One region of the Erwinia papayae genome, then DNA from elsewhere that is predicted to be linked to it. Evidence: predicted binding sites of a transcription regulator. Region 1 holds the regulator's gene; each other region holds the start of a gene.

The links. Region 1 encodes PhoB, which activates phosphate uptake and scavenging genes when phosphate is short. Its sites were predicted from a motif close to CTGTCATAAAACTGNCNNAT; they were not measured.
Region 2: the regulator PhoB is predicted to act here: its motif matches at 5,609-5,628, upstream of pstS (phosphate ABC transporter substrate-binding protein PstS).
Region 3: the regulator PhoB is predicted to act here: its motif matches at 2,501-2,520, upstream of ugpB (sn-glycerol-3-phosphate ABC transporter substrate-binding protein UgpB).

What each region holds. Positions count from the first base shown of each region.
Region 1 is NZ_JBZCHT010000009.1:2,159,855-2,167,632, forward strand. It holds gene AC3RPL_RS15135 (cobalamin-independent methionine synthase II family protein) at 1-389, opposite strand, end outside; partial or broken gene phoR (phosphate regulon sensor histidine kinase PhoR) at 581-1,881, opposite strand; gene phoB (phosphate response regulator transcription factor PhoB) at 1,905-2,594, opposite strand; gene sbcD (exonuclease subunit SbcD) at 2,793-4,016, shown strand; gene AC3RPL_RS15155 (AAA family ATPase) at 4,013-7,684, shown strand.
Region 2 is NZ_JBZCHT010000013.1:910,752-918,529, reverse strand. It holds gene AC3RPL_RS20320 (glycosyl hydrolase family 18 protein) at 1-1,656, shown strand, start outside; gene glmU (bifunctional UDP-N-acetylglucosamine diphosphorylase/glucosamine-1-phosphate N-acetyltransferase GlmU) at 1,976-3,346, shown strand; gene glmS (glutamine--fructose-6-phosphate transaminase (isomerizing)) at 3,657-5,486, shown strand; gene pstS (phosphate ABC transporter substrate-binding protein PstS) at 5,734-6,774, shown strand; gene pstC (phosphate ABC transporter permease PstC) at 6,856-7,778, shown strand, end outside.
Region 3 is NZ_JBZCHT010000013.1:1,069,544-1,077,321, forward strand. It holds gene AC3RPL_RS20990 (hypothetical protein) at 161-439, opposite strand; gene AC3RPL_RS20995 (DUF8812 domain-containing protein) at 775-1,050, opposite strand; partial or broken gene AC3RPL_RS21000 (DUF8812 domain-containing protein) at 1,395-1,996, shown strand; gene AC3RPL_RS21005 (lysozyme inhibitor LprI family protein) at 2,066-2,413, shown strand; gene ugpB (sn-glycerol-3-phosphate ABC transporter substrate-binding protein UgpB) at 2,615-3,934, shown strand; gene ugpA (sn-glycerol-3-phosphate ABC transporter permease UgpA) at 4,006-4,893, shown strand; gene ugpE (sn-glycerol-3-phosphate ABC transporter permease UgpE) at 4,890-5,735, shown strand; gene AC3RPL_RS21025 (sn-glycerol-3-phosphate import ATP-binding protein UgpC) at 5,739-6,812, shown strand; gene ugpQ (glycerophosphodiester phosphodiesterase) at 6,809-7,573, shown strand; gene AC3RPL_RS21035 (DUF2756 domain-containing protein) at 7,668-7,778, opposite strand, start outside.

The DNA of each region.
Region 1 (7,778 bases):
TTACCGCTGATACTTTGCAGGTAACGAAAATCTTCCAGCATCGGATGATCGCCAAAACCCAGCCTGCCGGTCACCTTCACTCCACGCGCTTTCGTCTGGATACCGTTAAACTGGATACCCTGCTCCGCTTCGTAAGGCTCCACGCCCTCCAGGCCATCAAAGAAATCAAAATGCCACCATGCCCGACGGAATTCCCCATCGGTCACCACGTTGAGTCCACAGGCGCGCTGCTGCGTCACCACCTCGCGGATCGCTTCATCCTCGATACGCCGCAGGGCCACCGCATCAATTTCCCCCCGCTGGAACTGCTCGCGAGCCTGCTTTATCGCAGGCGGACGAAGGAAACTGCCGACCACTTCGGCACGATATCTGGCTGAATCTCTCTGCATTCTGCTCACTCCTGGCCTGCGCATACCACGCATCATGGTTAAAATAGTTTCGCTAAGTTACTTCAGGACTTCCGGATGTCCACATGGCTAAAAAGAATGTCACGCCGCGCGTTTAGCGGCAAACGAGGAAATTTCATCACAGATGAAAATTTTTCACTCTCCGGGTGAGAAGCCCACTTGATAGTGACTTCTCACTCTGCCGGATGCGGGCTGACAATCATTCCCGGCGGCAGCAGGAAACTGAAGCAGGTCTCTTTACCCGGCTGACTGACAATCTTCAGCCGGGTGTGGTGATGCGAGAGCGCGTGTTTGACGATAGCCAGTCCCAGGCCACTGCCGCCGGTCCGCCGTGAGCGGGCCTTGTCAACGCGATAGAAGCGCTCGGTCAGGCGCGGATATGTTCAGGGGCAATGCCGGGGCCGTTATCGCAGACGCGAAACAGAGCACCCTGCGCTGTTTTCAGCCAGGCAATCTCCAGCCGCGTCCCTTCCGGCGTATGGTTGACCGCGTTATACACCAGATTGGAGATAGCGCTCTGCAACTGCTCCTCGTTACCCAACACCCGCAGATGCGCATCGGTTTGGAAATGTATCTCATGACGTCCCTGACTCAGCGTCTCCGCTTCGCGCTGCAACAGTTGCAGCATCGCCGGGACATCAACCTGCTGATGGAGATCCAACGCAGGCGCGGCCTCAATGCGGGAAAGCGTCAGCAGCTGTTTTACCAGGCCGTCCATACGACGCGTCTGCTCCTGCATGGTATGGACCGCCTTGTCGCGCAGCGGCCCGGCCATGCCGTCGCCGGTCATCATCTCCAGATAGCCCTGTAACACTGTCAGCGGCGTGCCTAGCTCATGGCTGACGTTGGCAAAGAAGTTGCGGCGGGAACCTTCCAGCTGATGCATCTGCGTCATGTCGCGCGACACTAACAGCCACTGCCCTTCGCTGTAGGGCATCACCCGAAATTCCAGGTGCCGTTGATTGTTCAGCACCAGCGTCAGCGGACGCGAAAAATCCCGCTGGCGAAGGTAGCGGGCAAACTCAGGATAACGCAGCAGATTGAGGATATTCTGGCCATTGTCTTCCGGCCAGCGCAGCCCAAGCAGCTGCTGTGCCAGGCCGTTGCACCAGAAGATGATGCCTTCCTCGGTGGTCAGTACCAGCGCATCCGGCAGCGACTCCGCGCCACTGCGAAAGCGTCTGATCAGATTACCCAGTTCACGCCGACGACGACGGTTGCGCACCTGCATCTGATACAGGCCATAAAAGAGGGGTTCCCAGCTGCCATGTCCGGCCGGGGGAGTCATACTGCGGTCAACCCACAACCAGTGCGATAAGCGCAGCAGGTTAAAATAGTGCCAGCCCAGCAGCGCCAGCAGGGCAACCGGCAGCAGCCAGGCAAGGTAACCCGTCAGCCACCCGATAATCAGCGCGGGCAGGCAGACGAGCAGCAGCTCCAGCAGTAATTTCTTCCAGGAGAGGCGTTCCAGCAAGATGAAGACTCCAGTGCAAACGATCAGTAACGTGCTGAGAAACGGTAACCTGTCCCGCGAACCGTTTGTACCATGCGATCGTGCCCGCTGACCTCAAGCGCTTTGCGTAAGCGACGAATATGCACATCAACGGTGCGATCTTCGACGTACACGTTAGTGCCCCAGACGTGATTAAGCAACTGTTCACGGCTGTAGACCCGCTCCGGATGGGTCATAAAAAAGTGCAGCAGCTTATACTCGGTTGGCCCCATCTCCAGCGGCTGCGTTTCTGACATCACCCTGTGTGAGGAGGGATCGAGACTCAGTCCCTGTATTTCAATCACCTCTTCCACCGCCATCGGTGAAATACGGCGCATCACCGCTTTAATGCGGGCAATCAGTTCCTTCGGCGAGAACGGCTTGGTGATATAGTCATCCGCGCCCACTTCCAGCCCCCGCACGCGGTCCTCTTCTTCACCACGGGCCGTCAGCATCATCACCGGAATATCACGGGTCATCGCTTCGCGCTTCAGGTGTTTAATAAACTGAATACCTGAGCCACCCGGCAGCATCCAGTCCAGCAGGATCAAATCAGGCCAGGGTTCAATCAGCTGACTGACCGCACTGTCATAATCTTCCGCTTCGACGGGTTGATAGTCATTTTGCTCCAGCACAAAACACAACATCTCACGGATTGGGGCTTCATCTTCTACCACCAGAATGCGCTTAGCCATTATTGCTCCTGCTGCTGTGACCGGATGTCACGGGATTTGCGGCGTCATTATGCGTCAGTTTTATGACAGTTTTATGAAAAAAGCACCCATCAGTCCGCGTTTTCGACATCCTGTTTACGCCAGGTCTGCCTTTGCCGCTGGGGTTTTTGCCAGCTCTGTTTATAATCGTCAGCTCTGCTTATGCACAGAAGGGATACCATGCGCGTCATTCATACCGCCGACTGGCATCTGGGCCAGTTTTTCTACACCAAAAGTCGGGCTGCCGAACATCAGGCCTTTCTTGACTGGTTGCTGTTGCAGGTGGCAGAACGGCAGGTGGCAGCGATTATTGTCGCCGGGGATATTTTTGATACCGGGTCGCCACCCAGCTATGCCCGCGAACTGTTCAATCGCTTTATCGTCAGCCTGCAAGCCAGCGGATGCCAGCTGGTGATCCTTGGCGGGAATCACGATTCGGTGGCGGTGCTTAATGAATCCCGCGAGCTGCTGAGCTGTCTGAATACGCGGGTGATTGCTGCGGCTGCCGAACATCCCGACGATCAGGTGTTGCTGCTGACCGACCGCAACGGCCAGCCGGGCGCGCTGCTGTGTGCTATCCCTTTTTTACGTCCGCGTGACATCACCACCAGCCAGGCAGGCCAGTCTGGCCATCAGAAGCAACAATCCCTGCTGGAGGCCATCACCCATCATTACCAGCAATGCTGGCAGGCCGCGCAGCAACAACGCCAGGCGCTGGGGCTGGCGCTGCCGATCATCGCCACCGGCCACCTGACCACCGTCGGCGTGACGAAAAGTGACGCCGTACGTGATATTTACATCGGCACGCTGGACGCTTTCCCCGCGCAGGCCTTTCCCCCCGCTGACTATATTGCGCTGGGGCATATTCATCGTGCTCAGCGCATTGCCGGTACGGAGCATATCCGTTACAGCGGCTCGCCCATTCCGCTCAGTTTTGACGAGCTGGGCAAAGAGAAAAGCGTTTTTCTGGTGGCGTTCGCAGAAGGCAAGTTGAGCCAGGTAGAGCCGCTGACCATTCCGCCGTTCCAGCCAATGCAGATGATTAAAGGGACGCTGGAGGAAATTGCACAGCAGCTGGCCGCCCTTCAGCCGCCGCCGGAGGGGAAAACCATCTGGCTGGATATCGAAGTGGTCACCCGCAGCTGGCTGAACGATTTGCAGCGGCGGATTCAGGAGATGACGCAGGATCTGCCCGTCGAGGTGGTGTTACTGCGTCGCAGTCGTGAACAGCGCGAGCAGACCATTGCGCGTCAGCACAACGAAACCCTGAGTGAGCTCAGCGTAGAGGAGGTGTTCAGTCGTCGCCTGGCAAGTGAAGAGGAGGCCGGACCGGACAAGCTGGCCCGCGTCACCGCGCTGTTTCAGCAGACGCTGGCAGAAATTGATGACGAGGAACAGCCATGAAAATCCTGACGCTGCGCTTTAAAAATCTCAACTCGCTGAAAGGCGAATGGAAAGTGGATTTCACCGCTGAACCCTTTGCCAGCAATGGCCTGTTTGCCATCACCGGCCCGACCGGAGCGGGAAAAACCACCCTGCTGGACGCTATTTGCCTGGCGCTGTATCACGAAACCTCACGGCTGGGAAAACTGTCGCAGAGCCAGAATGACCTGATGACCCGCGACACGGCAGAGTGTCTGGCGGAAGTGGAGTTTGAAGTAAAAGGCGTCGCCTGGCGGGCATTCTGGAGCCAGAGCCGGGCACGGGGCGCGCCGGACGGTAATCTTCAGGCACCGCGCGTTGAGCTGGCACGCTGTGCCGATAATCAGATCGTTGCCGACAAAGTGAAAGACAAGCTGGAGATGCTGACCGCGCTGACCGGCCTGGATTTCGGACGCTTCACCAAATCGATGATGCTGTCACAGGGGCAGTTTGCCGCCTTCCTCAACGCCGATGCCAACAGCCGCGCCGAACTGCTGGAGGAGCTGACCGGAACAGAAATCTATGGTCGCCTGTCCGCCAGCGTGTTCGAACGACATAAAAACGCCCGCCAGGCGCTGGAAACCCTGCGCGCTCGCGCAGGGGGCATGGCTCTGCTGGACAACGAACAGCAGCAGGTACTGAGCGACCAGCTGGCACAACGACTTTCCGAAGAGCAGGTACTCACTTCTCAACATCAGCGCCAGCAGCAACTGTTGCAGTGGCAGCAGCAGTGGCAACTCGCCCTCCAGGCCGTCACGGCGGCAGAGCAGGCTTCCCGCCAGGCGGAAAACGCCTGGCAACAGGATCAACCGCAGCTGGATAAGCTGAAACGCGCCGAACCCGCCGAAAAGCTCCGGCCACTCTGGCAGCAGCAGCAACAGCAGCAGCAGGACTGGCTGGCGTTACAGCAGCAGCAGCGCCTCACCCGGCAACAGCAGGAACAGCAGCAGTCACTGGATGTCCTGACCTCGCAGCTGAAAACCGCGAACGAAACACGCAGCCAGCATGAGCACCTGCGTCAGCAACAGGAGACGCTAATCGCCGAGCGCGTACTGCCGCTGGATAACCGCATCAGCGCGCTGGAGCAGCAAAGCGAAATGCTGGCGAAAGAAGTGAGTGAGTACCAGCATTCGCTCACAGAGCAACAGAAAAAATCCCAACACAATCAGCAGGTGCAGCAGGAGAAACGGGCACAGCAGCAGCAACAGCAGCAGTGGCAGCAGCAACATGCGTCTTTCGCCCACTGGGGAGAGGCTTTGCCGCTGTGGGCCGCGCGTTTTGAGCAGCTGCAACAGAGCGAAGCCGTACTGAACCGGCATCAGCATCAGCTCAGCGGGCAGCAGCAACGCCTCGCGCAGCGACAGCAGCAGGAGCGCGATCTTGAACAGCAGGCCCTGCCGAAAAAGCAGGCGCTGGAACAGGCACAGCAGCAGTACGCCGAAGCCGAAAAACACCTTCAGGCCTCAGAGCAGCAGCAGACCGAAGAACAGTTGCAGGCCCGGGTCAGCCACTTCAGCCAGCAGCGACCACTGCGGCAGGCGCTGGCGCTGCTGCTGCCCCAGTGGCAACAGCTTATGCAACTCAGTCAGCGGGTACTTACCAGCAAGCAGGAGATCGGGCAGCAAATCCAGCAGGCGGAGCAGCAGTTAATTACGCTGCGCAGCGACTGGAAAGAGAAATACCAGCATCAGCAGGATGTGGAAAAACGCCTCCAGCTGGAGCAGCGCATTGCCGATCTCGAACAGCATCGTGCCCTGCTGGAACCGGGGCAGCCCTGCCCGCTGTGTGGATCCAGCCAGCATCCGGCCGTCAGCGAATATCAGTCAGTCACGCCCTCAGAAACCGTGCAGCGCCTGCTGCAACTAAGAGCAGAGGTGGACAAACTGAAAGATCAAGGGACCGCTAAGCGTGAACAGCTGAAGAATCTGCAAAGCCAGCGGGAAAAGTTGCAGCAGGAGGAGAGCGAAAGCAGTCGGCAGGCGACGGCCCTGCGCGAACAGTGGCAGAGCGCGATAACCGCGCTGGCGCTGGATTTCCCGCCGGAAGACCAGCAACAGGTGGCTGACTGGCTGACGGCCCAGGAACAACAGGAAAACCAGGCGCAGGCCGGGTTGCTGCAATGGCAACAGAGCGCCCGCCAGCTTCAGCAGCAGAAAGATCGGCTCAATCAGCGCCAGCATGAGCTGAACGACCTTCAACAGCAGCAGCAGCTGGCGGAGCAGCAGCGACTGACGCTCAGTCAGGGGCTGGACGATATGCAGCGACAGCTGACAGAGCACACTGAGGCGGTGCAACAACAGCGCCACCAGTTGCAAAGCACCCTGGCCGAACACGCGCTGATGCTACCGGAAGCGGAAGAGCACGCCAGCTGGCTTACCCGCCGTCAGGCCGAGTGGCAACAGTGGCAGCAGGCGGAGCGGGCACTGACTGACCTGACTAACCAACTGACCGCGCTCGATTCTCAGCAGCAGGCGCTGAATGCACACATCGCTGACGAGCAGCAACGTCTTGCGGGCCTGGAGAAGCGCCTCGCCGCTGAGCAACGCGAGCTAAGTGAACAGCGCCAGCAACGGCAGGCACTGTTTGGCGAGCAGAGCACCTCCCGCGTACAGCAGCAGCTGCGCGAGCTGTCGCAACAGTACGCAGAGGCGAGTGACGCGCTGCAACAGCAGTGGCAACAGCAGCAGGATGGGCTGAGTACGCTGGCCGGTGAGCTTAACTCACTGTCCGAACAGTCAGCGGCGCTGACGCTGCGGCTGGAAGGGACGCGGCAGACCTTCAGCCATGCGCTTGCCGCCAGTGATTTTGCCGATGAAGCCGGGTTTGTCTCCGCCCTGCTGGATGACGCGCAGGCCAGCCAGTTAAAAACGCTACAGAAGCAGCACGACAGCCGCCGTCAGCAGGCCGCCACGTTGCTGGAGCAGGCGCAGAAAACCCTCAGTGCACAGCAGCAACAGCGGCCGGAAGAGATGCCGGAGAGTGCGGAAACCCTGATTGAAAGGGTCAGGATGCTGGCGGAACAACTGCGGGAGAATGCCCGCCAGCAGGGAGAAATTCGCCAGCAGTTGCAAAGCGACGCCCAGCTGCGTGAACAGCAGCAGGCCCTGCTGACGCAGATTGCCGCAGGGGAGCAACATGTGGAGGACTGGAGCTATCTCAATGCGTTGATCGGCTCGAAAGAAGGCGATAAGTTCCGCAAATTTGCTCAGGGGCTGACGCTGGATAATCTGGTGTGGCTGGCTAATAACCAGCTGCACCGCCTGCACGGCCGCTATCTGCTCCAGCGCAAATCAGAGGAGGTGCTGGAGTTGCAGGTGATGGATACCTGGCAGGCAGATACGCTGCGCGACACCCGCACGCTGTCGGGCGGCGAGAGCTTCCTGGTGAGCCTGGCGCTGGCGCTGGCGCTTTCCGATCTGGTCAGCCACAAGACCCGCATCGAATCGCTGTTTCTCGACGAAGGTTTTGGCACGCTTGACGCTGAAACCCTCGACAGCGCGCTGGATGCGCTGGACGCACTGAACGCCAGTGGAAAAACCATCGGGGTGATCAGCCACGTCGAAGCGATGAAAGAACGTATTCCGGTGCAGATTAAGGTAAAAAAAATCAACGGACTGGGTTACAGCAAGCTGGAAACACCGATGGCCTGAGCAGGTGGCATCAGCGCAGACTGTCAGCCTTCAGCCCCCCGCGCTGACAATATACCCCCCGCAGCACCGGGTAATCGGGGGCCGGAAACACCCG
Region 2 (7,778 bases), on a different contig from region 1:
GGTTTTGCAGGATGGAAGCCTTTTGGCTTTGGCCCGGGTACAACTTATCCATCAGATGGTGCAGGTGACAGTTTTTATGAGAGCAACCCGGACCTCCAGGGGATGCTTGGTGCGCTGCGAGAAATGCAGAAGAAAGCCAAAGCACAGGGACACGACCTGGCTCTCTCTTTCAGCCTCGGCGGTTGGACCATGAGTGAAGCTTTCCACCAGCTGGCTAAAAGTCAAAGTGCTGTCGATACCCTGGTCGCGAGCATCATCGATTTCTTCAAACGTTTCCCAATGTTTACCGAAATTGATATTGACTGGGAATACCCTAATGCCGCAGGTGCAGGTAACCCTCATGGACCAGAAGATGGTGAGAATTACGTCAGACTGATTGGCACTATGCACAGAGCGCTGGTGGCTAACAACATGAGCCATGTGAAAATCAGTATCGCCTCTTCTGCTAACGTTGAAGTGTTGCAACATTCCAACGTGAAAGGCCTGCTGGACGTTGGTTTATACGGTATCAACCTGATGACCTATGACTTCTTTGGTACCCCGTGGGCAGACGGTCTGGGTCACCATGCCAATTTGTATAAAACGAAAAACACGGCGTTCAGCCTGGAAGAAGCCGTTGAATATCTGCTCAACCTGGGTGTTGATCCTGAAGCGATTAACATTGGTTATGCTGGCTATTCACGCAGCGCAAAAGGTGCTGATATTTCTTCTTTCTCGCCTCTTCAGGGCAGCTATGACGGTAGCGGTACAACTGTTGGTACTTATGAGTCCGGCTGTGTTGAATGGTATGACGTGATTAACAACTATCTGGACCTGGAAAATCAGTCAGGTCGCAATGGTTACAACGTCTACACCGATGATGAAGCCTGTGCTGATTATCTTTACAACCCTAACAACAAAGTATTCCACTCAATTGATACGCCACGCAGCGTGCGTGAAAAAGCACGTTATGTCATTGAGAAAGGCCTGGGTGGCTTGTTCACTTGGACTATCGATAATGACAATGGCCTGCTGGTGAACGCAGGCCGTGAAGGCATGGGTTGCCCTATCGTCAAACAAAATATTGATATGTCACCTTTCTACTTCAAAGGGATTAATATCGATGGCGATCAACCAGTTGACCCTGTTGACCCGGTGGATCCTGTAGATCCGGTGAACCCCGGCGAGAGCACCACGCCAACTGCGGTTATCACTATGAAAGCGCTTTCCGGCAGTACGCTGCTGTTCTCAGCTGAGAAATCAACGCACAGCACCAGTTATAGCTGGTCTGCTATTGGTACACTGAATATTGTTTCACCACAGGCGCAGGAAACTGCCGTTGTTCTGCCTGTTGTGACTGTCGATACCGTGGCATCTGTTGTTTTGTCAGTTTCAGATGCAAAAGGTAACCGTGACCAGACCGTTTATAAACTGATCATTTCTTCCACTGATGCTGGTAAGCCGCAGGTTCCGGATTTACCGGTTGTGCCAGATGTGCCTGTGCCAGATGTGCCTTCTGATTATCCACAGTGGAGCGCAACCGCAGTCTATGTGGCTAATGATAAAGTTACTCACAAAGGCGTTAACTATATTGCTAAATTCTGGTCGAATGGTTCTGAACCAGGCCTGGATGCGACTACCGGACAATACGGTAAACCGTGGGATTACCTGCGTTAATTAAGTTTAATTAGGTAAAAGCATTTTTTTAGCAGGAGTGCCGATCGACTAAGGGTTGGTTACTCCACTGCGTATTCAGGTAAAAATCCGTAATCTTCCCTGAGATTACGGATTTTTTATGCATATTGCTCAGGCAATATCGTAAAGATGAACTGAGCTTTGATGGTATCATGCAAGCCCCGGGAGAAAGTGGCAGGAATCAGCCGCAACTCCAGAGTGAAAGTATTTTTTAACGGTGAAAGAAGTAGAATTTTTGCTCGAGAATAGGTTTACTTTTTGCCGTTTAAGCAGATTGTTGGAAATCAGAAGCAGGGTGTCTATGTCAAACAGCGCGATGAGTGTGGTTATCCTTGCAGCAGGCAAGGGAACTCGTATGTACTCCGATCTTCCCAAAGTTCTTCATCTTCTGGCAGGCAAACCAATGGTTCAGCACGTTATTGATGCTGCCAAAGGGGTTGGGGCTGATAAGGTTCATCTGGTTTACGGTCACAACGCAGAGCTGCTGCAATCCACGCTGACGGAGCCGTCGCTCAATTGGGTGCTACAGGCCGAGCAATTGGGAACCGGTCATGCCATGCAGCAGGCTGCGCCTTACTTTTCTGATGATGAAGACATTCTGATGCTGTACGGCGATGTGCCGTTAATTTCGCCAGAAACACTAAAACGACTGCACCATGCGAAGCCAGAAGGTGGAATCGCGCTGCTTACGGTGATACTGGATAACCCCGCTGGTTATGGCCGTATTCTCCGCGAGAATGGCGCGGTAGTAGGAATTGTTGAGCAGAAAGATGCCACACCGGAACAGCTGGACATCCGTGAAATTAATACCGGCATTTTACTGGCCAACGGTGCGGATCTGAAACGCTGGCTGAGCAAGCTGAACAACCATAATGCACAGGGCGAATATTACATCACGGATATTATTGCGCTTGCTCATCTGGAAGGTCGAAAAACAGAAACGGTGCAGCCCTCCCACCTTTGTGAAGCCGACGGGGTCAATAATCGTTTGCAACTGGCGACCCTCGAGCGTGTTTATCAGGCTCAACAGGCCGAAAAATTGCTGTTGAATGGCGTGATGCTGAAAGATCCCGCCCGCTTTGACCTTCGGGGCGAGTTACAGTGTGGTCGTGATGTGGAAATTGATACCAACGTGATTATCGAAGGTCTGGTCAGGTTGGGCAATCGCGTTAAGATTGGTAGCGGCTGTGTGCTGAAAAATTGCCGGATCGGTGATGATTGTGAAATCAGCCCCTACAGCGTACTCGAAAATGCTGAGCTGGCCGCAGCCTGCACGGTTGGTCCCTTCGCCCGTCTGCGTCCTGGCGCTGTCCTGGCCGAAGGTGCCCATGTCGGTAATTTTGTTGAGATGAAAAAAGCTGCCTTGGGTAAGGGATCGAAAGCGGGTCATCTCAGTTACCTGGGCGATGCGGAAATTGGTGCTAATGTGAATATTGGTGCCGGCACCATCACCTGCAATTATGACGGCGTCAACAAGTCGCTGACGGTGATTGGCGATAACGTCTTTGTTGGCTCTGACACCCAGTTGGTGGCACCTGTTACTGTTGCTGCGGGAGTCACCATCGCAGCCGGCACTACGGTGATGAAGGACGTTCCCGCAGAAGGTCTGCTGTATAACCGGAAAGATCAAAATCTTAAAACCGACTGGCAGCGTCCGGTGAAGAAGAAATAGTTTTTGCACTAAAGCAGTAAAACCCCGAAAACTCAGGTGGCAGGACGAAAGCGCATCTGTTTTTAATCAGCGTCAGCGCGGGGTCCAGTGATGGACCATCAGGTCAAATCATGAGGCCAGCGAGTCAATCCGCAAGCTTACGCAATTCAGTGGCTGGGATATGCTCGTTGATTTAAGCGACCTGAAGTTATTAAGGGTAAATAACAATAATCCCCACTCTCTACAAGGCTCGGGGAACCGGCAAAGACCGGACAATCAGGTCAGAAGACAAGGTTAATGGCCAAGAGGCCATTTTCTCAGGAAAAACAATATGTGTGGAATTGTAGGTGCAGTAGCGCAACGTGATATCGCTGAAATCCTGCTGGAAGGATTACGTCGTCTTGAATACCGCGGTTATGATTCTGCCGGACTGGCAGTGGTCACCGCCGCAGGTGAGGTGACCCGCCTTCGCCGTCTTGGCAAGGTACAGAAACTGGCAGAAGCGGCAGAGAGTACTCCTCTGGCAGGAGGAACGGGCATTGCGCACACGCGCTGGGCAACCCACGGTGAGCCTTCTGAAGCCAATGCCCATCCGCATATCTCCGAACACATCATCATCGTGCACAATGGCATCATTGAAAACCATGAGCCACTGCGTCAGTTGCTGATCGCTCGTGGATATCACTTTGCCTCAGAAACGGATACCGAAGTGGTCGCTCATCTGGCCCACTGGGAGCAGCAGCAGGGTGGTTCGTTGCGTGAGGTGGTGCAGCGCGTGGTCCCGCAGCTTCGCGGTGCGTATGGCATGGTGATCCTCGACAGTCGCGATCCATCAGTGCTGGTGGCTGCCCGTTCTGGTAGCCCGCTGGTTATTGGTCGTGGCGTAGGGGAAAACTTTATTGCATCCGATCAGCTGGCTCTTTTACCTGTCACCCGCCGCTTTATCTATCTGGAAGAAGGCGATATTGCTGAAGTCACCCGCCGCGAAGTGGCGATTTTTGATCGCAGCGGTGAGAAGGTGCAGCGTAGCGAAATTGAATCAAGTGCGCAGTACGATGCGGGCGACAAGGGCATTTATCGCCACTATATGCAGAAAGAGATTTACGAGCAGCCGATGGCGATTAAAAACACCCTTAACGGGCGTTTCAGCCACGGTGAAGTTTGTCTCTCTGAACTGGGGCCAAATGCCAGCGAGTTGCTCAGTCAGGTAGAGCATATTCAGATTGTCGCCTGCGGTACTTCTTACAACTCTGGTATGGTTTCCCGCTACTGGTTTGAAGCACTGGCAAACCTGCCCTGCGACGTCGAGATTGCCTCTGAGTTCCGTTATCGTAAATCTGCTGTGCGCAAAAACAGCCTGCTTATTACGCTTTCTCAGTCGGGAGAGACGGCGGATACACTGGCCGCGCTGCGTTTGTCAAAAGAGCTGGGTTACCTGGGATCGCTGGCTATCTGCAACGTGGCGGGTTCGTCTCTGGTGCGCGAGTCCGATCTGGCGCTGATGACCAAAGCCGGAACGGAAATCGGCGTTGCCTCCACCAAAGCGTTTACCACGCAGTTAACCGTTTTGCTGATGCTGGTGGCAAAAATGGGACGTCTGAAAGGGATGGACCCGCAGATTGAGCAGGATATTGTTCACGGACTTCAGGCTCTGCCAAGCCGTATTGAGCAGATGTTATCGCAGGACAAGCTGATTGAAACGCTGGCGGAAGAGTTCTCGGATAAGCATCACGCTCTGTTCCTTGGCCGTGGCGATCAGTATCCCATCGCTCTGGAAGGGGCGTTGAAGCTGAAGGAGATCTCCTATATCCATGCGGAGGCCTATGCCGCAGGTGAACTCAAGCATGGTCCGCTGGCGCTGATTGATGCTGACATGCCTGTTATCGTGATCGCGCCGAATAATGAGCTACTGGAAAAGCTGAAGTCGAATATTGAAGAGGTGCGCGCCCGTGGCGGCCTGCTGTATGTCTTCGCCGATCAGGATGCCGGGTTCAGCAACAGCGAAGGGATGCGTATCGTCTCGTTACCGCATGTGGAGGAGATCATCGCCCCCATTTTCTATACGGTCCCGCTTCAACTGCTCTCCTATCATGTTGCGTTAATCAAAGGTACGGATGTCGATCAGCCACGTAATCTGGCCAAATCGGTGACCGTCGAGTAAGTCGCCTGTTACACGGGGCTGATTTACCAGCCCCGTTACTGATTGTCAGCCAGAGAGGATGTCGTTACTGCTCTCTCTACTCTCCTGCCATACTGAACTGCCCTGCTGCGCGGGGTTGCTCATTGTCACAAAACTGTCATATAGCGTACATTTTAATGTCATCAAACTGTCCTATTTTGCCTCCAGCAGCAATCCTTATTGATACTAAAACGGCATAAAGCCTGACATTCAATCCACTGGAGGGAACATGACACTGATGCAAAAAACCGTCGCTCGTTGTGTGGCCGTCGCCCTTTCTCTGACGGCTGTTTCAGCATTCGCTGCGACTAACCTGACCGGCGCAGGCGGCACTTTTCCTGCGCCTGTTTATAACAAGTGGGCGGCAGACTATAACAAAGCGACCGGCGCACAGGTTAACTATCAGGGCATTGGTTCTTCCGGTGGCGTAAAGCAAATTATCGTGAAAACTGTCGATTTTGGTGCTTCAGATGCGCCAATGAAAGAGGATGATTTAGCTAAAAACGGTCTGTTCCAGTTCCCGACCATCATTGGCGGTGTGGTACTGGCTGTGAATATTCCTGGCATCAAGTCAGGTCAGCTGATTCTGGATGGAAAAACCGTAGGGGATATTTACCTCGGGACCATCAAAAAATGGAACGATCCGGCGATTACTAAACTGAACCCTGGTGTGAAACTGCCAGACAGTAATATCAATGTGGTTCGCCGTGCTGACGGTTCCGGCACTTCTTTTGTCTTCACCAGCTACCTGTCTAAAGTTAACAGCGACTGGAGCAGCAAGGTAGGTAAAGGCAATACCGTAAACTGGCCGACGGGGCTGGGCGGTAAAGGCAATGATGGCGTGGCGGCATTCGTACAACGCCTCCCGGGTCCAATTGGCTATGTTGAATACGCTTACGCTAAACAGAACAATCTGGCTTACACCAAACTTCTTGATGCCGATGGCAAAGCAGTAGAACCGGGTGAGCAGAGTTTCAGTGACGCGGCGAAAGGCGCAAACTGGAGCCAGTCCTTTGCGCAGGATCTGACCTTCCAGAAGGGAGACAATGCGTGGCCAATCACCTCCACCACCTTCATCCTGGTGCACAAAGAGCAGGCCAGCGCTGAGAAAGGCGCTGCGGTACTGAAATTCTTTGACTGGGCATACAAAAACGGTGGCAAAACCACCAGCAGCCTCGATTACGCTTCTCTGCCCGACCAGGTTGTTGAACAGGTCCGCGCCGCCTGGAAAACCAGTATCAAAGACAGCTCCGGTAAAGCATTATACTAAGCTCTCACGAGAGCGACAGATTCGGTTCTCACTTCCGGGCGGCAGAAATGCCGCCCTGACACTTTTAACATCGGGAATTTTATGGCTACGAAAAGGCCAACATTCAAAGCCCCCGGCAAACAGGGCGACATTATTTTTGGCGCGCTGGTAAAGCTGGCTGCGCTGATTGTTCTGTTGCTGCTCGGTGGCATTATTGTTTCGCTCATCTTCTCTTCCTGGCCCAGCATTCAGAAGTTCGGCTTCTCTTTTCTGTGGAACAAAACCTGGGATGCCCCTAATGAACAATTTGGCGCGCTGGTGCCGATCTACGGCACGATTGTCACCTCACTTATCGCCCTGATAATTGCAGTCCCGGTCAGTTTTGGTATCGCACTGTTTCTGACGGAGCTGGCCCCCAACTGGCTGCGTCGTCCACTTGGCGTGGCGATTGAACTGCTGGCGGCGATTCCCAGCATCGTTTACGGCATGTGGGGGCTGTTTATCTTCGCTCCACTGTTTGCCACTTATTTTCAGACGACTCTGGGCGAGCTGATGTCGAACATTCCGATTGTTGGCGCACTGTTCTCCGGCCCGGCATTTGGTATCGGGATCCTGGCTGCCGGGATTATCCTGGCGATTATGATCATCCCTTACATTGCTTCGGTCATGCGTGATGTGTTCGAACAGACGCCGGTGATGATGAAAGAGTCAGCTTATGGCATCGGTTGCACCACCTGGGAAGTCATCTGGCGCATCGTGTTACCGTTCACCAAAAATGGCGTGATTGGTGGCGTAATGCTGGGACTGGGACGTGCGCTGGGAGAAACCATGGCGGTAACCTTTATCATCGGTAACACCTATCAGCTCGACAGCGCCTCATTGTTTATGCCGGGCAACAGCATCACTTCCGCACTGGCCAACGAATTTGCCGAGGCTGAATCTGGCGTTCACACGGCTGCACTGATGGAGCTGGGGCTGATTCTGTTTGTGATCACCTTTATCGTGCTGGCCTGCTCCAAACTGAT
Region 3 (7,778 bases), on a different contig from region 1:
CCGGTTTCTGGCTCCGGATTTTCGTCGGCTGCTGGTGTTCACCACATATCACCATCGAACAGGTGTAGCTGGCTGACCCACATTAATGTAGTGAGAACATTGCTCAGTGATACCCTGTCGGATTGCAGGTCAATCAGTCTGTTGCTGGCTAAATGCTCTGTTAATACTGATTGTTTCTGTAATAAGAAATTCTGTCTCTTAGTTTTACACTTAAACACTCATGGTAAGTAGTGATGTAGCCCACGCTGTCCTTTTCATAAACAAGGGCTTCAGCCTCACATTCGTTTTTCAGATAAAGATCCCATCCATTTTTTGCTTTTCGCACTTTTTGTGTTAATTGCGACCGGTCATAAGGTTTTTTATCCGGAGCATTTATCTTTTTTATAAATTCGTCGAATGAATGATTATATTCAATTTTCAATTCACTTGAGGTATCCATCAGGCAATCCATGACTTCCACTGAGTGGATAAGTTTCTGGCAGTGAGTGGAATTAGCAACATTATTATTTTCAGCTGATGTTGAACCGGCACTGGTGAAAAAAAATCATCATCAGCCATATCTGCGTAATTTTCTTCATTTTCTGATGCCCTGCTGAATATACTGAATACGACCTCTTGCTGCCTCATGGTCTGACAGTGAATTTTTACTTTTTATTAATTTAATGATTTTATTATTATTTAATCCGAAAATCGGAACCATTCTAAAATCCAGTGCACACTGATATTTCATGTCGATAAAAATATCTTTAAGCGTTTGATCCAGTTTGTCCCAGCTTACTGAATCATTTTTTTATACTTTACGTAAAAAGAGATGGACTCACTGATATATCTACGATAGGTGATTTCAAAAAGCCTGACCTGCTGCAATTCAGTTATTTCATCAATTAAATTTACATGGTTTTTTACAAATTTATCTGCGCTGCAATGACTCTTTTTCGCGCCTTCTACAATCTGTACAGCATGTTTATATGGTATTCCAGAGTAAGTCAAATCATGTATTATTTCGGCAGAAGATCTATACTTCATATCATAACCACGTCCGATAGTCACACCGGAGCCATAAGCACTGCACCAGGAGGTGTTCCCTGGTCAGTGTATTTTTCGGGAATAATAGCGGTTTTTTGATATATTATTACCGTCGGCCCTGAAAGTGAACAGTCCTTTCTGTGGTCCCATTTTCATCAACTCCTTATTTAAAATAAAGTGTCTTTGCCGTTACAGCAAAGTTTATGTTTATTTTCATCACAATTTCTATAAGCAAAAAATTACCTGTAAAAAAATTTTTTTAACAAGGAAAAAACCATTCGGTGATTGAGATTACATATCAAATAACTAAAGGTGTATAAGGTCCTGGCGTTGCGCTTGATGGTGAAATACAGCAGGGAAGACAGGCTATGCTGGAGCCAAAAGAAGGATTGTTAACGTTCAGAGCAGAAGGTAATAATTTTCGTGGTAGCAGATACTATTCACGTAAGATTCACTGGCCAGGTAACATGGATGATTGTATTAATAACAGATCAGGAGTAACTAATGGTCGTGGGTATGATTTTGTAAATCGTACAAAAGCGAGGTATTACACAAGCTTTTGATGGCAGGTATTCCAAAAGAGCAGGCTGAAAAAATAGCAGGAGGTGCCAAAATAACTCACTGTCTGGCTAGCGATTTTGTCAGGATCAATCGAAATTCAATTAAGGAAATAACTGAAGTTCAGCAATTAAGATTGTTTGAAATTGTATATCCAGAGTACGTTCACAATGCCATGCGTTTCTACAATTCGTGGCGCAAACAAGGCTCTGTTAGCTGGAATAACCTCACGCCGGAACTGCGAGAAGTCTTCGTTGATATGCTGTATCAGGGGGCTATGACGAAAAGTTATATTTCCTACTTTCAGGAAAATAAGATCAATAATGATATAAGTGTTTTAAATAAGATTAATAATCGTTATGGTCAGGATCGTTATATAAGAAGATTAGATGCACTAAGAGATAAACGATAAATGAAATATTTAGTCATTATCTTTATTTTTTCGATAATGTCTTTCCCGGTATTATCCTCAGATCTTATCATGCAAAACGATGATAGTAAGCGCTATCTGAATATTTCACCTGTTAAAAAAGTGTCTGCCTGTTTACACTCTTCAGAAATGGAAAAGAAAATAGAATATAATAATGCATACACTGCTTTTATTAAAAACATCAACTTAAACAAAAAAGATTTTATAAATTATGACGACGTTATAAATGGAATCAGTAAAGCGAAAAAATTCCATGACGGTTATATCAGAAATGAATGTTTTGCCTTTGCAAGCCAGCTGATTAAAGACTCGCCCGCTTATCAGGGAATTTACAGCCAGTGCATGATTAATTTTTACCGGCAAAGAATTGATTTCTACAAAACGTATGATTTCGAATAATTAAGGCGAAAAGGAGCGTTTAGCGACAGCGGTATACCCGCACATTCACCCACCCGCTTAATGACGGCGATGCGCTCCGTCATCCGCATGTCATATCACTGTCACAGACCTGCTATTTTTCCGTCATTTTTACATGTCATGTTGCTTGCCGGACAATATTGCGCCCTTGCGCGCGAACAACACCGGGTACAGGAAACCGACATGACATCCTTCTTACTGCGCAAAACCACACTCGCTGCCCTCTTAGGGCTGACTTTCAGCAGCCACGCGCTGGCGGTCACCGAGATCCCATTCTGGCACTCTATGGAGGGCGAGCTGGGCGTGGAAGTCGATTCCCTGGCGAAACGCTTTAATGACACTCACCCGGATTACAAAGTTGTACCGACCTATAAAGGCAACTACGAGCAAAGCCTGGCCGGTGGCATCGCCGCAGTGCGTGCCGGTAGAGCGCCCGCTATTCTTCAGGTTTATGAAGTCGGCACCGCCACCATGATGGCTTCAAAAGCGATTGTGCCGGTGCATGAGGTATTCAAAAACGCGGGCATCAGTCTTGATGAATCTCAGTTTGTCCCGACCGTCGCAGGCTATTACAGCGATGCCAGCGGTCATTTGATTTCACAGCCGTTCAACAGCTCTACGCCGGTGCTGTATTACAACAAAGACGCCTTCAAAAAGGCCGGACTGAATCCTGACCAGCCTCCCAAAACCTGGCAGGAACTTCAGAGCAATGCCGCAGCCTTGCGCAAAGCCGGTATGAAATGCGGTTATGCCAGCGGCTGGCAGGGCTGGATCCAGATCGAAAACTTCAGCGCCTGGCATGGTCTGCCGGTGGCGACCAGAAACAATGGCTTTGACGGCACCGATGCAGTGCTGGAGTTCAATCAGCCGGTTCAGGTCCGCCATATCCAGATGCTGGCCGATATGAATAAAAAAGGGGATTTCACCTACTTTGGCCGCAAGGATAAGTCCACTGCCAAGTTCTACAACGGCGACTGCGGCATCACCACCGCCTCTTCCGGTTCGCTGGCAGATATCCGTCACTACGCCAGATTCAACTATGGCGTGGGAATGATGCCTTACGATGCCAGCGTGCCAAATGCGCCGCAAAATGCGCTGATTGGCGGTGCCAGCCTTTGGGTATTTAAGGGTAAAGATGCGGCGACCTACAAAGGGGTAGCTGAATTTATGCAGTTCCTCGCCCGGCCTGAGATTGCCGCAGAATGGCACCAAAAAACCGGCTATCTGCCCGTCACGACGGCGGCATATCAGCTGACCCGTCAACAGGGCTTCTATGATAAGAATCCTGGTGCGGATACCGCCACCCGCCAGATGCTGAACAAGCCGCCGTTGCCGTTCACCAAAGGAATGCGTCTGGGCAACATGCCGCAGATTCGCGCGGTAATAGATGAGGAGCTGGAAGGGGTCTGGACGGGATCGCTGACGCCTCAGGTCGCGCTGGATAACGCGGTGAGCCGTGGCAATCTGCTGCTGCGTCGTTTTCAACAATCGGTGAAACAGTAAGCCCGGATCTCCTGCCCCTGCGACCTGTTCGCCGGGGCAGGGGGTGCCGTCGGCCGTTAAGAGTGCCCGTTATGTCTTCTTCCCGCCCCGTTTTTCGTTCACGCTGGCTGCCTTATCTGCTGATGTTGCCGCAGCTGCTGATTACCCTGGTCTTTTTTCTCTGGCCCGCCGGAGAAGCATTGTGGTATTCGGTGCAAAGTGTCGATCCTTTTGGCCTGTCCAGCAGCTTCGTGGGTCTGGAAAACTTCCTGCGCCTGACCGACGATCAATACTATCTCGACTCCTTTCGCACAACCCTGGTGTTCAGCGGGCTGGTGACGATGGTGGGACTGGTGATTTCGTTGTTTTTTGCCGCGCTGGTCGACTATGTCCTGCGCCTGAAACGCCTTTATCAGACGCTGTTTTTACTGCCTTATGCGGTTGCTCCTGCTGTCGCCGCCGTACTGTGGATGTTTCTGTTCAGCCCCGGCCAGGGATTGATTACCCATTTCCTGGCACAGGCGGGCTACAGCTGGAATCACGCCCAGAACAGCGGGCAGGCGATGCTGTTGGTGGTGCTGGCTTCGGTCTGGCAACAGATGAGCTACAACTTTCTGTTTTTCTTTGCCGCACTCCAGTCGATCCCAAAATCACTTATCGAAGCGGCTGCCATTGATGGTGCCGGTCCGGTACGCCGCTTTTTCCAGCTGTCACTGCCGCTGATAACGCCAGTTGGCTTCTTTCTGATGGTCGTGAATGTGGTTTACGCCTTCTTTGACACCTTCCCGGTGATTGATGCGGCAACCGGCGGCGGCCCGGTGCAGTCGACCACCACCCTGATTTATAAAATTTATCGCGAGGGCTTCGCGGGTCTGGGTCTCTCCTCATCCTCGGCGCAGTCAGTGGTGCTGATGGTACTGGTGATTATTCTGACGGTTGTCCAGTTCCGCTACGTTGAAAAAAGGGTGCGTTACCAATGATTGAAAACCGACGCGGGCTGGATATTTTCAGTCATATCATGCTGGTGCTGGGGATACTGACGGTGCTGTTCCCATTGTGGGTTGCCTTTGTCGCGGCCACGCTGAGTAATAGCGAGGTGTTTCAGGTGCCCATGACGTTGATCCCTGGCCGCTATTTGTGGAGCAACATCACCGCCATCTGGCAACACGGCGTGGCGCAAAATGGCGCGCCCTTTGGCCTGATGCTGCTCAACAGTGCCATCATGGCGCTGAGCATCACCAGCGGGAAAATAGTGGTATCCATCCTTTCCGCTTTCGCGCTGGTGTGGTTTCGCTTCCCGCTGCGTGGACTGTTTTTCTGGATGATTTTTATCACCCTGATGCTGCCGGTGGAAGTGCGTATTTTCCCCACGGTGGAAGTGGTTTCCCGGCTCAACATGCTGGACAGCTACAGCGGGTTGACCCTGCCGTTGATGGCCTCCGCCACGGCGACTTTTCTGTTTCGCCAGTTTTTTATGACCCTGCCAGACGAACTGGTTGAAGCGGCACGTATCGACGGGGCCAGCCCGATGCGTTTCTTTTGCGAAATCGTCCTGCCGCTGTCAAAGACCAACCTGGCCGCGCTGTTCGTCATTACATTTATCTATGGCTGGAACCAGTACATGTGGCCGCTGCTAATTATCAATGATGCGTCACTGGGCACGGCGGTGGCAGGTATTCGCAGCATGATCGGCAGCGGTGACGGGTCGACGCAATGGAATCTGGTGATGGCGGCTATGCTGCTGACCCTGTTGCCGCCGGTGGTGATTGTTTTAGTGATGCAGCGCGCTTTTGTGCGCGGACTGGTAGAGAGCGAGAAATAAGATATGGCAGGGATAAAATTTCAGGCAGTCACCAAGTCGTATGACGGAAAAAATAATATTATTCAAACGCTTAACATCAGCGTGGCTGATGGGGAATTTATGGTGATCGTCGGGCCGTCCGGCTGCGGAAAATCCACCCTGCTGCGCATGGTGGCAGGACTGGAGCAGGTCAGCAGCGGTGATATCTGGATTGATCGCCAGCGGGTCACCACGCTGGAGCCGAAAGATCGCGGCATCGCTATGGTGTTTCAGAATTACGCGCTCTATCCGCATATGAGTGTGGAACAGAACATGGCCTGGGGGCTGAAGATTCGCGGTATGGGCAGGGAGTATATTCGCCAGCGCGTACAGGAGGTGGCCAAAAGCCTCGAACTGGAAGCATTGCTGCATCGCCGCCCGCGAGAGCTGTCCGGTGGACAGCGACAGCGCGTGGCAATGGGGCGTGCCATTGTGCGTGAACCTGCGGTCTTTCTGTTTGATGAGCCACTCTCTAACCTTGATGCCCGTCTGCGCGTACAGATGCGTCTTGAGCTTCAGCAGTTGCATCGCCGCCTGAAGACCACCAGTCTGTACGTCACCCATGATCAGGTGGAAGCCATGACCCTGGCGCAGCGGGTGATGGTGATGAACAACGGTGTGCTGGAGCAATCAGGGACGCCGGTTGAGATCTATGAGCGACCGGCCACCCGTTTTGTCGCCAGCTTTATTGGCGCGCCGTCGATGAACCTGCTGGATGGCAGGCTGAACGATGCGGGCCAGCTGCTGACGCTGAGCGGTGATTTCGCGGTTCCGCTGCCGCAGGTTAAAGCTGAATGGGCTGGCCGGACGTTGACCCTGGGGATCCGTCCGGAGCATATTAAGCTTTCTGACCGACAGTCGGGCGGTCTACCGCTGGTGGTGGAAACCCTGGAACTGCTGGGCGCGGATAATCTGGCTCATGGAAAATGGGGCGGCAGCAATGTGGTGGTGCGGCTACCGCACGTTGAGCGACCTGCGCCCGGCAGCACGCTGTGGCTGCATCTTCCGGCAGACGCACTACACTTTTTTGATACTCAAAATGGACATCGTCTTGAATGACTGAGAAAAGCTGGCCTTATCCTGCCATTGTCGCCCATCGCGGTGGTGGCAAACTGGCCCCGGAAAACACGCTGGCCGGTATCGATACCGGGGCGAAACTGGGGCACAAAATGGTTGAATTTGACGTCAAGCTGTCGCTGGATGGTGAAATCTTCCTGCTACACGACGACACCCTCGACAGAACCAGTAACGGCTGGGGGATTGCCGGTGAACTGCCGTGGGAAAAACTGCTGCAACTGGATGCCGGTAGTTGGTACAGCAATGCATTTAGCGGAGAGCCATTGCCGCTGCTTTCCCAGGTGGCCGCACGTTGTGCAGGCTATCAGATGATGGTCAACATTGAGATCAAGCCCACCACCGGACTGGAAGCAGAAACCGGTCGGACGGTGGCGCTGGCCGCACGGCAGCTGTGGCAGGGTGAAACGGCTCCGCTGCTCTCATCCTTCTCTTTCACCGCGCTGGATGCGGCGATGAAGGCGGCACCTGAATTGCCTCGCGGCATGTTATTGCATGAATGGCATGACGACTGGCGAGACATTACTGAAAAGCTGGCGTGCGTCTCGGTTCACTTCAACCATAAAATTCTGACCCGGGCACGGGTGGCCGAGGTTAAGGCGGCAGGACTGCGGATTCTGGTTTATACGGTGAATACGCCGGAGAGGGCGAAACAATTGCTCGACTGGGGCGTTGATGCCATCTGTACCGATCGCATCGACCTGCTCGAGCCGGATTTTGCCGCCAGCCAGGTTAAACAGGCCTGATACTGTTTCTGGCCCTTCCCTGGGCCACATGGTTATAGCGCTGCCGTAAAAGGAAGCGACTAACTACCTCTACGTATTAACACAGCGACTTCGCTTATTGCCGGGTACTGTTTTGTTGCACCACCGGTGGCTGGTTACCCGGCTGTGATTTAAGGACCTGCTGAGCGGCGCTGTCGCGCTGTTCCTGCACTTTTCGCTGAAGATC